4 regions of the Streptomyces sp. NPDC029292 genome follow, and region 1 is predicted to be linked to each of the others. Evidence: riboswitches for the same ligand, from Rfam matches in the RefSeq annotation. Region 1 holds a riboswitch; each other region holds the start of a gene.
The links. Region 1 has a riboswitch for cobalamin ahead of ACZ4WS_RS26625 (CbtB domain-containing protein). Riboswitches for the same ligand answer to the same signal wherever they lie in the genome.
Positions count from the first base shown of each region.

Region 2: linked by a shared signal. The riboswitch ahead of ACZ4WS_RS28285 (cobalamin biosynthesis protein) and the one ahead of ACZ4WS_RS26625 (CbtB domain-containing protein) in region 1 are both predicted to bind cobalamin.
Region 3: linked by a shared signal. The riboswitch ahead of ACZ4WS_RS07685 (ribonucleoside-diphosphate reductase subunit alpha) and the one ahead of ACZ4WS_RS26625 (CbtB domain-containing protein) in region 1 are both predicted to bind cobalamin.
Region 4: linked by a shared signal. The riboswitch ahead of nicT (Nickel transporter NicT) and the one ahead of ACZ4WS_RS26625 (CbtB domain-containing protein) in region 1 are both predicted to bind cobalamin.

Region 1 covers NZ_JBVHXR010000013.1:33,315-36,476, forward strand. The annotation lists gene ACZ4WS_RS26620 (histidine phosphatase family protein) at 1-523, opposite strand, end outside; cobalamin riboswitch at 624-787, shown strand; gene ACZ4WS_RS26625 (CbtB domain-containing protein) at 825-1,046, shown strand; gene ACZ4WS_RS26630 (CbtA family protein) at 1,072-1,836, shown strand; partial or broken gene ACZ4WS_RS26635 (MBL fold metallo-hydrolase) at 2,013-2,120, opposite strand; gene ACZ4WS_RS26640 (LysR substrate-binding domain-containing protein) at 2,126-2,548, shown strand; gene ACZ4WS_RS26645 (MarR family winged helix-turn-helix transcriptional regulator) at 2,595-3,050, shown strand; gene ACZ4WS_RS26650 (ABC transporter ATP-binding protein) at 3,047-3,162, shown strand, end outside.
Region 2 covers NZ_JBVHXR010000014.1:84,956-88,117, forward strand. The annotation lists gene ACZ4WS_RS28270 (inorganic phosphate transporter) at 1-94, shown strand, start outside; gene ACZ4WS_RS28275 (hypothetical protein) at 107-328, shown strand; gene ACZ4WS_RS28280 (hypothetical protein) at 379-537, opposite strand; cobalamin riboswitch at 862-1,002, shown strand; gene ACZ4WS_RS28285 (cobalamin biosynthesis protein) at 1,122-2,063, shown strand; gene ACZ4WS_RS28290 (cobyric acid synthase) at 2,060-3,162, shown strand, end outside.
Region 3 covers NZ_JBVHXR010000002.1:615,961-619,122, forward strand. The annotation lists gene ACZ4WS_RS07685 (ribonucleoside-diphosphate reductase subunit alpha) at 1-1,790, opposite strand, end outside; cobalamin riboswitch at 1,924-2,064, opposite strand; gene ACZ4WS_RS07690 (GNAT family N-acetyltransferase) at 2,127-2,633, opposite strand; gene mctP (monocarboxylate uptake permease MctP) at 2,805-3,162, opposite strand, start outside.
Region 4 covers NZ_JBVHXR010000004.1:6,010-9,171, reverse strand. The annotation lists gene ACZ4WS_RS11195 (Cys-Gln thioester bond-forming surface protein) at 1-373, shown strand, start outside; gene ACZ4WS_RS11190 (helix-turn-helix domain-containing protein) at 500-859, opposite strand; cobalamin riboswitch at 940-1,193, shown strand; gene nicT (Nickel transporter NicT) at 1,222-2,325, shown strand; gene ACZ4WS_RS11180 (YcnI family copper-binding membrane protein) at 2,354-3,094, opposite strand; gene ACZ4WS_RS11175 (hypothetical protein) at 3,125-3,162, opposite strand, start outside.

The sequences.
Region 1 (3,162 bases):
GTCCGCTGAACTGCGTGACAGTGAGGGGCGGTACGTCGATTCGCCAGAAGCCCAACTCGGGGGCGCCCAGTGTCCGTATCACCGCGGCTCGGACGATCTCCGGCTCCACGACGGCGATCGTCCGGCCGGAGGTCTGCCCGGCCGTCTCCAGCCAGAGCGCGACGCGGGCGCAGAGCTGGCTCACTGACTCGCCGCCGTGCGGGGCAGCCGTCGGGTCCGTCAGCCAGGTGGCGAGTTCGTCCGGCTCCTTGGCGCCAACCTCGTCGAGGGTCCGGCCCTGCCAGCGCCCCATGGCGAGTCCGGACAGTTCGGGCACGGGCAGGGCATCGAGGCCGAGTGCGTCGGAGGTCTCCCGGCAGCGCGCGGTGGGCGACGCCAACGCACGGTCGGCCGCTGGAAGCGTTCCCGCAGCCGACCGGGCACGCGCGGCCCCCAGGGCATCGAGAGCGCACCCGTCGTCGAAGCGGGCCTCCCGCAGCGCCGCACTGATCGCGGCTGAGATCAAGATCACTCGGCTCGTCATACGTCCACTCTCGTGCTCAAAACTCTTGTCAGGTCTGGAAACTGAGGCGCGGGTCGGCGCACGGTGCGCCCCCCCCAGCGCACCGTGCGCCCTTGGCGGCATTCCCGCTTCGCGGTACGGTCTCGACGATATTGACGACGGTTCGGCGGAAGTCCGGTGGGAATCCGGCACGGTCGCGCCACTGTAAGCCCAGCAAGAACCGCTCCCGCCAGGGGTGGTGAAGGTCGAGCAAGTCAGACCCGCGGCCGTCGTCCTGTGCACCACCGAGATGGGACGCGAGTTCCCCAGGAGGTTCTGCCCCATGGCGCAGTCCGTCGCTCAGCCGACCGTTACACCCACTGCCGTTCCCGCCAAGCTGCCGATCGGCGCGATCGTCCCTTGGGCGGTCTTCTTCGGCATTCTGATGCTGGTTCTGCTCTATTTCGTCGGCGCCGAACAGGGCGCCACCTCACTCGTGTCCGGCGAGAACGTCCACGAGTGGGTCCACGACGGCCGCCACCTGCTCGGCTTCCCCTGCCACTGACGGCGACAAGGAAGCGTACGAGCTCATGAATTCCGCAATTGTCAGAAATCTCCTGGTGCGTGGCATGCTCGCGGGTCTCGCCGCGGGCCTGCTCGCCCTGGTCGTCGCCTACTTCCTGGGTGAGCCGCGCGTGGACTCGGCGATCGCCTATGAGGAGGCGCACTCGCACGAGCACGGCGTGGAAGCCGTCACCCGCACGATGCAGTCCACGGGCGGCCTGGCCACCGGTGTCCTCGTCTACGGGGTCGCTTTCGGAGGAATCACCGCCCTCGCGTACTGCTTCGCGCTCGGAAGGATCGGCCGCTTCGGACCGCGCGCGAGCGCGCTGCTCCTGTCGGCCGCGGGCCTGGTCGCCGTCTATGTCGTGCCGTTCCTGAAGTACCCGGCCAATCCGCCGTCCGTCGGCGACCCCGACACCATCGGCAAGCGCACCACCTTGTACTTCCTGATGATGGTGCTCAGCGTGCTGCTCGCCGTCGCGACCGTCATCCTGGGCAAGCGCCTCGCGCCGCGCCTGGGCAACTGGAACGCGACGCCGGCCGCGGGCGCGTTCTTCGTCCTCGCCATCGGTCTGGCTTACGCGTTCCTGCCGGCCGTCAATGAGGTCCCGAAGGACTTCTCCGCCACTCTGCTCTGGCAGTTCCGCCTTGCGGCCCTCGCCATACAGCTGACCCTGTGGACTGCCTTCGGTCTTGTCTTCGGCTTCCTGGCGGAGCGGGTGCTGTCCCCTCGGACGGACGCTGCCGAGGAGCGCGGAGCCGGTACGCGGGCAACGCCTGTACCGCGCTGAGAACGTCACCCCGGCAGTTCATCCGAAGGCCCCGATTCTCGTCGGGGCCTTCGGATCGCCGCACCCCTGAGCGCGGCTGCCGACCGCGGCTGTCCGCACCGACCGCGGCACACAGCACGCGGGGCGAGCAGGACACGGTACGCCGTGTCCGCGACGGTGTACCGGACGGCAATGGGGAAGTCGCTGGCGCCCATCAGGAACGCCGAAGGGCCGCCGCTCCCGACCGTCACCTGGTAGGCGAGCGTGTCGCCCTCCGGCAGGTCGGAGATGGGACGGAGCCTTGGGTCCGCTGCGCGCGGGCGTGCCGCCCGACACCACGGCCGCCGTACTGTCCGCGCTGCTGGCCGCCTGCGCGGAGCGCTCCCCGGGCCTCTCCGTCGACCTGCACGAGGTCACCGCCGAGGAACAGCTGCGGCTGCTCGCCTCCGGCGGACTCGACGTCGGGCTCGTCCACCAGCCCGTGGACGCCACCGGACTCCGGCTCGGTCCGGAGGTCTCGGTGGATCTCGGAGTCGTCCTGCCCCGCACCTCGCCCCTGGCCCGCATGCCCGAGGTCGCGCTCGGCGAGCTGTCCGGCCACGATCGGGTGCCTTCCGCGGGCCCACGCCCCGGGCTGGTACGACCGGATCCTCGACGCCTGCCGTGCCGAGGGCTTGGGGGAGGAGCAGCCGGCGTCGGGGGATCGCCCGGCCTTCTGCTTGCATCCTCTTGACTCTGCCTTTCCCGAAATACCTCTGATACAGAGCTATTCTGGAGGTGTGGAGTCAGAGAGCTTTCCCGAGGCCTTGGCCGACACCTTGGCCGGAGTGCAGCGGCTGATCCGGCGGCGGCTGCGCAGCGGCATGACCGCCCCGCGGCTGCGCGGCGCCGAGGTCGACCTGCTGCGCCTGGTCGTGGCCCGCCCGGGCATCGGTGTGTCGGAGGCCGCCAAGGAGCTCTATCTGGCGGGCAATTCGGTCTCGACGCTGGTCAACCAGCTGGTGCGAGACGGCTATCTGATCCGCGAGACGGACCCGGCCGACCGGCGGGCCGCGCGACTGCTGCCGACACCGGCGGCCGAGGCACGGCTGCGGGACTGGCAGCAGCGGCGCGCGGCCCTGGTACGCGGCCAGCTGACCCGTCTCGACGAGGCCGACCGAGCGGCACTGGAGGCGGCCCTTCCGGCCCTGCGCAAGCTGGCGGCGAACCTGCACGAGGAGGCCGAGGAGACATGATGCGGTACACGACCGGCGGGGGAGACCCCGCCGATCCGGGAAGCGTGAACACCGAGGGACCGAGCACGAACACCGGTACCGGGAGGGACGACCCGGAAGGCGGGGCTTCGGC
Region 2 (3,162 bases), on a different contig from region 1:
GGTCACCCCGCCCCCGGCGGGCCCGATCTCCGACGACCTGAAGACCACCATCCCGTCCCCGGACGCGGAGCCCACCCGCCCGGCCACGGTGTAAGGAACGAACCGCATGAACATCGACTGGGCAGCCCTCGGCTCCGTCTTCGGAGTCAGCCTCGTGACCACCGTGGCCCTCGTCGGCCTCTTCACCCTCGGCATCGTCGGCCTCTCCAAGCGCGAGTCGGCGTCCGCCGGGGGTGGCTCCGCCGCCCTCGCCGTCACCGGCGCGTACGCCTGCTTCGCGGCGTGTGCGGCTGCGGTGGCGTACGGGATCTTCATCATCGTGGCCTGAGTCGTACGGCTGCGGGCCGCAGCTTCGTCGTCCGCCCTGTCGGGGCCGCCTTATGGGTGGTCCGGGCAGGGCGGACGCATGTTTGCCTCCGGGGGGACGGCGAACGAGGACGGGAGCCCCACGTCAGGGGGGTGCGGGCCCAGCAGCTCGCAGAGTTGGTCGGGCTTGCCGTCGATGAGGCGGTCCAGGTCGTAGTCGACGGTGCCCATCTCAGTCGCCCCGGACAGGAGATTGCCGACGAAGAACCAGGCGTCGACGTCCTGGGATTGTGATGCCCCGGCGCAAAATCCAGTGCGCCGCCCTCGCCGATCCCCGTTCGCGGTGCGATCTGCCGCGTCTTCCGCTCGCCCCATGGCACAACTTGGTGGATCGCAGGACATTGCAGGGCGTCACGCACCGCGACCGCAACGCTCTGACGGGTAATCACCTCATGCGGGTGAATGCGCGGCACGAGGGGCGCACAGCGGGCTGGTGTGCCCACGGGTGTGGGCCTCAGCACACTCTCCCCGCGCAGGTCAACAGCAAGTTGACGGGTGTTCTAACCCCGTGGTGGACTGCCGGAGCCAAGTACGGCGGCAAGAGAGGAAGCCGGTGCGAATCCGGCGCGGTCCCGCCACTGTCACCGGGGAATGAAGTCCTCGGGAGCCAGGAACTCTCACCGCCGGTCTCGTCGAACCAGGGCGTGGACACCCTGAGTGAGGACATATCGCCATGCGCGGCTGCCCAAGTGCTTTGCCCACGAAGCGAATGACGCGAACGACGGTTGTACCCGACCTGACGGTCGGCTGAACCGGTGCGTGCCGATCGCGTCTTCGCGTACGGCGCCGCCGCCGGCCTTCTCGGTGACCTGCTGCTCGGCGACCCGCGCCGGGGACATCCGGTCGCCGCGTTCGGGCGGGCAGCGGGAGCCGTGGAGCGGGTGTTGTGGCGGGACCACCGCGGGTGGGGCGCTCTGCACACCGCCGTGTGCGTGGGCGGTGCCGCCGGGCTCGCGGCGCTCGCGAGCCATTCCGTACGCGCCTCCCGTACCGCCTCCATCGCGCTGACCGCCGCCGCCACTTGGGCCGTCGTCGGGGGGACCTCCCTCGGGCGCGAGGCACGGGCGATCGGCGAGGCGCTCACGGTCGGCGATGTCGAGGTGGCCCGGGAGCGGCTGCCCCATCTGTGCGGGCGGGATCCCCAGTCGCTGGACTCCGACGGCATCGCGCGGGCCGTCGTCGAGTCCGTTGCCGAGAACACGTCCGACGCCGTGGTGGGCGCCCTCGTGTGGGGGGCGCTGGGCGGTGTGCCCGGTCTTGTCGGGTTCCGCGCGGTGAACACGCTCGACGCGATGGTCGGGCACAAGTCGCCCAAGTACCGGCGATACGGGTGGGCTTCCGCGCGGCTCGACGATGTCGCGGGGTGGCCGGGGGCCCGGCTGACCGCCGTGCTCGCCGCCGTCGCGGGCAGCGATCCGCGCGGGGCCGTGCGCGCCTGGCGCGCGGACGCCGGCCGGCATCCGAGTCCCAACGCCGGGCCCGTGGAGGCCTCGTTCGCGGGCGCGCTCGGCGTGCGGCTCGGCGGGACCCTCTCGTACGGGGGAAGGGTCGAGCACCGGCCCGTACTGAACGGGGAGGGCCGCGCCGTCGCGGTCCACGACATCGAGCGGGCCGTACGGCTGTCGCGGCGCGTGGGCTGGCTCGCGCTCGGCGTGAGTGCCGCCGGGCGGCTGCTTTCGAGGGGGGCCACATCATGAGCGGCGGGCTGCTGATCGCCGGTACCACCTCCGACGCGGGCAAGAGCGTCGTGACCGCCGGGATCTGCCGGTGGTTGGTGCGGCAGGGCGTCAAGGTCGCGCCGTTCAAGGCGCAGAACATGTCCCTGAACTCGTTCGTGACGCGCGAGGGCGCGGAGATCGGGCGTGCGCAGGCCATGCAGGCGCAGGCGGCTCGCGTGGAGCCCACCGCGCTGATGAATCCCGTGCTGCTGAAGCCGGGGAGCGACCGCAGCAGTCAGGTGGTGCTCATGGGCAAGCCGGTGGGCGAGCTCTCGGCGCGCGGGTATCACGGAGGACGGCAGGAGCAGCTCCTCGGGACCGTTTTGGACTGTCTGGCCGAGTTGCGGGGCACGTATGACGCGGTGATCTGTGAGGGGGCGGGCAGTCCCGCCGAGATCAACCTGCGCCGCACCGACATCGTGAACATGGGGATCGCCCGCAATGCCCGGCTTCCCGTGCTCGTCGTCGGTGACATCGATCGTGGCGGCGTCTTCGCCTCGTTCTTCGGGACCGTCGCGCTGCTGTCCCGCGAGGATCAGGCACTCGTCGCCGGGTTCCTGGTCAACAAGTTCCGCGGCGACGTCTCGCTGCTGGAGCCGGGCCTCGACATGCTCCGGGACCTCACCGGGCGTTCCTCGTACGGCGTCCTGCCCTTCCAGCACGGCCTGGGCATCGACGAGGAGGACGGGCTGCGGGTGTCGTTGCGCGGGACGGTCCGCGAGTCCGCGGTGAGTGCCCCCGTCGGCGAGGACGTGCTGCGCGTCGCCGTCTGCGCGATCCCGCTGATGTCCAACTTCACGGACGTGGACGCGCTGGCCGCCGAGCCGGGTGTCGTCGTGCGGTTCGTGGACCGGGCCGAGGAGCTGGCCGACGCCGACCTCGTCGTGGTACCGGGGACCCGGGGGACGGTGAAGGCGCTGCAGTGGCTGCGCGAGCGCGGCCTTGCGGACGCCCTCTCCAGAAGGGCCGCGGAAGGGCGTCCCGTCCTGGGCATCTGCGGCGGCTTCCAGATCCTCGGCGAACACATCGAGGACGAGGTGGAAAGCCGCCAAGGCCATGTGGACGGGCTCGGACTGCT
Region 3 (3,162 bases), on a different contig from region 1:
GCCGTCCAGCGCTCCGGCCAGGTGAGCTCGACGTCGAAGTGGTCGGGGTGCAGCACGCCGCGGGCCGTACGGGTCTTCTCCCAGGCCGGGAGCGGGCCGTTGCGTTCGGCGAGGTCGGTGGAGGCCTCGTACGCGGCGAGCATGATGCGCTCGGCGATGCGGGTGGAGAGCGCCCTGGCCTGCGGTGAGTCGAAGGGCAGACGCAGCTTGAAGAAGACGTCCTGGAGACCCATCGCGCCGAGGCCCACCGGGCGCCACTTGGCGTTGGAGCGGCCCGCCTGCTCGGTCGGGTAGAAGTTGATGTCGACGACGCGGTCGAGGAAGGTGACGGCGGTGCGGACCGTCTCGTCCAGCCGCTCCCAGTCGATGTCCCCGGTCGTCGTGTCGACGAACGCGCCCAGGTTCACCGAGCCCAGGTTGCAGACCGCCGTCTCCCCGTCGTCCGTGACCTCCAGGATCTCGGTGCACAGGTTCGAGGAGTGGACGGTGTGGCCGGGCTCCGCCGTCTGATTGGCGGTGCGGTTGGCGGCGTCCTTGAAGGTCATCCAGCCGTTGCCGGTCTGCGCGAGGGTGCGCATCATGCGGCCGTACAGGTCGCGGGCCGGGATGGTCTTCTTGGCGAGGCCCGCCTCTTCCGCCTTGCGGTACGCCGCGTCGAACTCGTCGCCCCACAGGTCGACCAGCTCGGGCACATCGGCCGGGGAGAAGAGGGACCAGACGCCGTTCTCGTTCACCCGGCGCATGAACTCGTCCGGGATCCAGTGCGCGAGGTTCAGGTTGTGCGTACGCCGGGCGTCCTCGCCGGTGTTGTCGCGCAGCTCCAGGAACTCCTCGATGTCGGAGTGCCAGGTCTCCAGGTAGACCGCGGCCGCGCCCTTGCGCCGGCCACCCTGGTTCACCGCGGCGACCGAGGCGTCGAGGGTCTTCAGGAACGGGACGATGCCGTTGGAGTGCCCGTTGGTGCCGCGGATCAGCGAACCGCGCGACCGGATCCGGGAGTACGAGAGTCCGATGCCGCCCGCGTGCTTCGAGAGGCGCGCGACCTGGTGGTAGCGGTCGTAGATGGAGTCCAGCTCGTCCAGCGGGGAGTCGAGGAGGTAGCAGGACGACATCTGGGGGTGCCGCGTACCGGAGTTGAAGAGTGTGGGGGAGGAGGGGAGGTAGTCGAGGCGGCTCATGAGCCCGTAGAGGGCCGCGACTTCGTCCACGGAATGGGCCGTGTCGTCCTCGGCGAGACCGGACGCCACCCGCAGTATGAAGTGCTGGGGCGTCTCGATCACGTGCCGGGTGATCGGGTGCCGCAGCAGATAGCGGCTGTGCAGAGTGCGCAGACCGAAGTAGCCGAAGCGGTCGTCGGCACCCTCAGCGAAGGAGGCGGCGATGAGCGCGTCCAGGCGGGCCGTGTGCAGGCGTACGAACTCGGCCGTGCGGTCCGCGATGAGGCCCTCGCGGTGGCCGACGGCGACCGACTCGGAGAAGGACGTGACGCCCTGTGAGGCGGCCTCCGCCGCGATGCTGATCGTCAGCAGCCTGGCTGCCAGCCGGGAGTAGGCGGGGTCCTCGGAGATCAGGCCCGCGGCCGCCTCGGTGGCCAGCTCGCGCAGCTCCGTCTCGTCCGCGCGCGCGGACCGGCCGCGCAGCGCGGCGGCGGCGACCCGGCCGGGGTCGGCGTCGGGGAGGTCGGCGGTGAGGTCGGTCAGGGTCCGCAGCAGCGCGGTACCGGGACCGTCCGTCTCCACCGGGGCCTGCGTCGCTGAAGCTGAGGCCGGATCGGCTGGCGCGATGGTCACGTGGGGCTCTCCCTCGCTCGGCACGGGGCCTTGCGGGGGCGGCGGGGCACACGAGCGCACGCTTTTGGCAGCGGTGCGCCGCGTCCACCGGCCCATTCCGCGAGGCCCGGACGTCATGTCACCCGGGCCGGATGGCCGGGGCGCGCTGTCGGCAGGTCCTCGGACTGACTCTCGTACGCGGCTCGCCCTGGGGGCGGATACGCACAAGTACACCGTTGCGGGACAGTTCCGGATTCGCACCGGATTCCCCTGCGGCGACAGCGAGCATGAGCATACATCTTGTGCCGGGCTGCGGTGGCACCCCCACATGTTGTGTCGTGTCGGCTTCGGAGGGTGTCAGAGTGTCAACCCATAGGTGAGCAGCAGGATGTCGTCCAGGTGCGGGATCGGGTTCCAGTCGCGCTCGGGGGCGCGGGTGAAGCCGAGGCGCTCGTAGATGCGGTGGGCGGTGTGCATGGTGCGCTGGGTGGACAGCACGACGCGTACGCAGCCGTCCGTGGCCCGTGCGCGGTCCACGCAGGCGCGGACGAGGGCCTCGCCGGTGCCTCTGCCGCGGGCCTCGCGCGCTACCGCGAGCATGCGGATCTCGGCTTCGCCGGGGCGGGCTATGTCGGCCATGGGGCCGCCTTGGGGTACGAAGGTGACGCCGCCGAGTACGCGGTTCCCGTCGACGGCGACGAGTACGTCGGCCGCGGCGGCCCGCTTCGCAACGTCCCGCAGTTCGCCCAGGTACTCGTCGCTCTCCCCGAAGTCGAGCAGGCCGTCATCGAGGTAGGCCTGGGCGGTGATCTCACCGAGGGTGGGGTATTCCTCGGGCTGCGCCCGTCGGATGAGGATGTCCATCCGGGGAGTGTGCATCAGGGGAGCGGTGGCGGGCCGCCGGATTTTCGCCCCCTCCGCCCCTGCCCGTCCCGTCCTGGGGCTCCGCCCCAGACCCCGCTCCTCAAACGCCGGAGGGGCTGAAAATCAGCTCCTCCGGCGTTTGAGGGGGCGGGGCGGGGCGGTGGTGCCCGCCTAGTGGGTCGCCCCGGCCGTGGCCGGCGGGAGCTCCACCTCGACGCCAGGGTCGCCCGCGTCCGCCGTGTAGTCCTCCGGAGACGTCTCGTCGACGCCCTCCGGGGCCTTGAACGCGCGGAAGGCGAAGGTGAGGACGACGGTCACGACCACGTTCAGGACGAACGCCGTGAGGCCGATGTAGCCGATCTCCCCGATGCCGGGGATCTCCTTCGAGCTGCCGCCGAAGTGCTTCTGGGTCGGGGAGGCGACCCCGTACGCGGCGAGCGTGCCGTAGAGCATGCCGACGGCCCAGCCGGCGAGGAGGGCCCAGCGGTGGAACCAGCGGGTGAACAGGCCGCCGACCAGGGCCGGGAAG
Region 4 (3,162 bases), on a different contig from region 1:
TGACGAGGCGTTCACCTTCGAGCTGATGGGGAGCGAGCACACCATCGCGGCGGGCAAGTCCCAGACGGTGACGATCCCGCTGCAGGAGGACCAGGCGTACGACTTCACCATCAAGGGTCCGAACGGCTTCGAGAAGCGGTTCACCGGCATGCTCGACTGCAAGACACAGGGCAGCGCCGGCGACGTCACGACCCAGACGGTCGGTGAGAGCCCGGCGTCGGTGGGCGGCACCTCCACCGGAGGCACCGACCTCGCCGAGACCGGCAGCTCCGGCGCGACCCCGATCATCGCGGGCATCGCCATCGCCCTCGTCGTGATCGGCGGCGCGGCGGTGTTCCTCGTCCGCAAGAAGAAGGCACCGGCGCAGGACTGAGCAACAACCGCACCTTGGCAACTCAACAGTGAGTGAGCGCACCACGGAAACTCCGTGAGCCCGCGGCCCCGGCCCGCCCCAGGCGTCCGGGGCCGCCGCCTTCCCGGCTCCCGCGCCCGGGGCGGCTCAGCCCCCGTCGGACACGCAGTGCTCGAGGAGTGCGGTGGTCGGCCCGTCGGTCACCCGGTAGCGCACGACCCGCCCGTCCTTGTCGCCCTCGACGACCCCGGCCGTACGGAGCAGACGCAGGGCCTGAGAGACGGCGGGGTCGTTCATGCCGGTGGCGATGGCGAGGTCGGAGACGGCAAGCGGGCCGGCCCGGTGCAGGGCCAGCAGAAGGGCGAGGCGACGCGGGTCGGCGAGGAGGGAGAAGCGGTCGGCCCAGGTGCGTACGTGCCCGGGCTCACCGATGGCTGCGACGGCGTCGCAGACGCGGTGGCCGTCGATGGTCCGGCGGTCGGCGCGCTCGGCGGGGACGAGGTGCATGAGCTCATCTTCGCAGGCGCCGTTATGTGATCTTCAATACCTGCGCAGGTATGCAGCTTTGCAGGGGAGCCCGGCCGCCTCTACGGTTGATGGGCCGTGGTGTTCGGGAAGACCGGTGACGGCCTCTTCATCCTCGAAGGGGCCCAGGCCGGAGCGGCCCTCGCCACTGTGATCGGGCCTCAGATCAGATACATGCGTGGTGAATTCACCTGCGCACGAAGTGACTTGAGGCGCCCCGTCCCACTTCGGCCACTGGTCGCCACACGGCGGCCGGGAAGGCGGGACGGTGCGGACCCCCGTCAGCCAGGAGACCGGCCACGGCATCTCACGAAGTGATCCACGAGGTGCTGGAGCGTGACCATATGACCCTGCCCACGCAGTCGTCCCCACCCGCCGCCGGATTCCGCTGGCGGCGCGAGGACACCGTCCGAACCGCCGTACTCCTGGCCGTGATAGCCGCGCTGCACGTCGTCGCGTTCGGCATCCTGTTCCTGCTCGTCGTCCCGGAGCACTACGAGGTCGGCTCCAAGGCGTTCGGCATCGGTCTCGGCGTCACCGCGTACACCCTGGGCATGCGGCATGCCTTCGATGCCGACCACATCGCCGCGATCGACAACACGACACGCAAGCTGATGGCCGACGGCAAGCGGCCGGTGTCGGTGGGCTTCTGGTTCGCCCTCGGGCACTCCAGTGTGGTGGTCGTCCTCGCCGCACTCATCGCCGGAGGCACCCAGCTGGCCGGGCGGATCATGAACGAGGGATCCAGTACGCACCAGGTGCTCGGAGTCATGGGCACCATGATCTCCGGGTCCTTCCTCTACCTGATCGCCGCCCTCAACCTCGTCGCGCTCTTCGGCATCCTGCGGGTCTTCCGGGCCATGCGGGCCGGTACGTACGACGAGGCCGAGCTCGAACAGCACCTGGATTCCCGGGGGTTCATGAACCGCATCCTGGGCCGGTTCACGAAGTCCATCACGCGGCCCGGGCAGATGTTCCCGCTGGGCTTCCTCTTCGGGCTCGGCTTCGACACCGCCACCGAGGTCACGCTGATGGTGATGGCGGGCAGCGGCGCCGCGGCCGGGCTGCCCTGGTACGCGATCCTGTGCCTGCCGTTGCTGTTCGCGGCGGGGATGAGCCTGTTCGACACGCTGGACGGCACCTTCATGAACTTCGCCTACCAGTGGGCCTTCTCCAACCCGGTGCGGAAGGTCTTCTACAACCTCACCATCACCGGCCTGTCCATCGCGGTGGCCTTCTTCATCGGCACGATCGAGCTGGTGGGCGTGCTGCACGACAAGTTCGACCTGCGCGACGCGGTGACCGGCTGGATCGCGGGGCTCGATCTGGACAAGGTCGGGTACATCATCGTCGGCCTGTTCGTGGTCGTCTGGGCGGCGGCGGTGGCGTACTGGCGGCTGGCCAAGGTCGAGCAGCGGTGGGCGGTCCGCCCCGCCGACGGAAGTTGAGACCGGCGGGGCGGCAGCCGCACGCAGGCTAGGAGCGGGCGCTCCGGGCGCGCGCGAGGGCGAATCCGGCCGCGATCAGGCCGAGGACGCCCACGACCAGGCCCGCGATGCCCAGGCCGCGAGCAGTCGAGTCACTGCTCTTACTGCTCGCTGCCGAGCTGTTCGCGGGCGAAGCCGAGGACGAGGCCGAACCGGAGCCCTCGGCACCGCCGGTCTCCCCCGCGGACTTGGCCGTGAGCGTGAGGACCGGCGCCGGGTTCTCCGGCTCCGCCCCGCCCTTCTGAGCCTCCTCGATCCAGCGGGCGACATTGCCGTCCGAGTAGGTCTGCAGCGTCTTGAAGCTCAGCTGGTCGACGTCGTCGGGCAGTTGGCCGAAGGCGACGTTGAAGTCCTGGAACTCGCCGTGGCGGATCCTGCCGCCGGTCCAGGTGATCTCGGAGACGGCGTCGGTGATCGTGCCGTCGTCCGTCTTGAGGGGGGTCTTGAGCTTGGTGGTCGTCACCTTCGCGGTCCAGCCCGACTGCGGAGTGACCAGGACACCCAGGACCGGGTGGTCGGTGGGCAGGAAGACCTGCACCTTCGTGGTGCTGGCGGTGTCCTCCTCGTTGGGGACGCGGAAGGTCAAGACACCGTCCGTGGCCCCCTTGGCGTAGCTCTCGGGGTGGACCGTCACATGCGCGAAGGCCGCGCCCGCGGCGGTCAGGACGCCGGCCGTGGTGAGGGCGGCGACGAGGCCGGCCCGGCGCAGGGTGGTGCTTGTCGGGGACATCAGGGGAACTCCGTACTGGTGTGGATGCGGTCAGGGCGTGTACGAGAGCCCGGCCGGCGGTCCCCGAC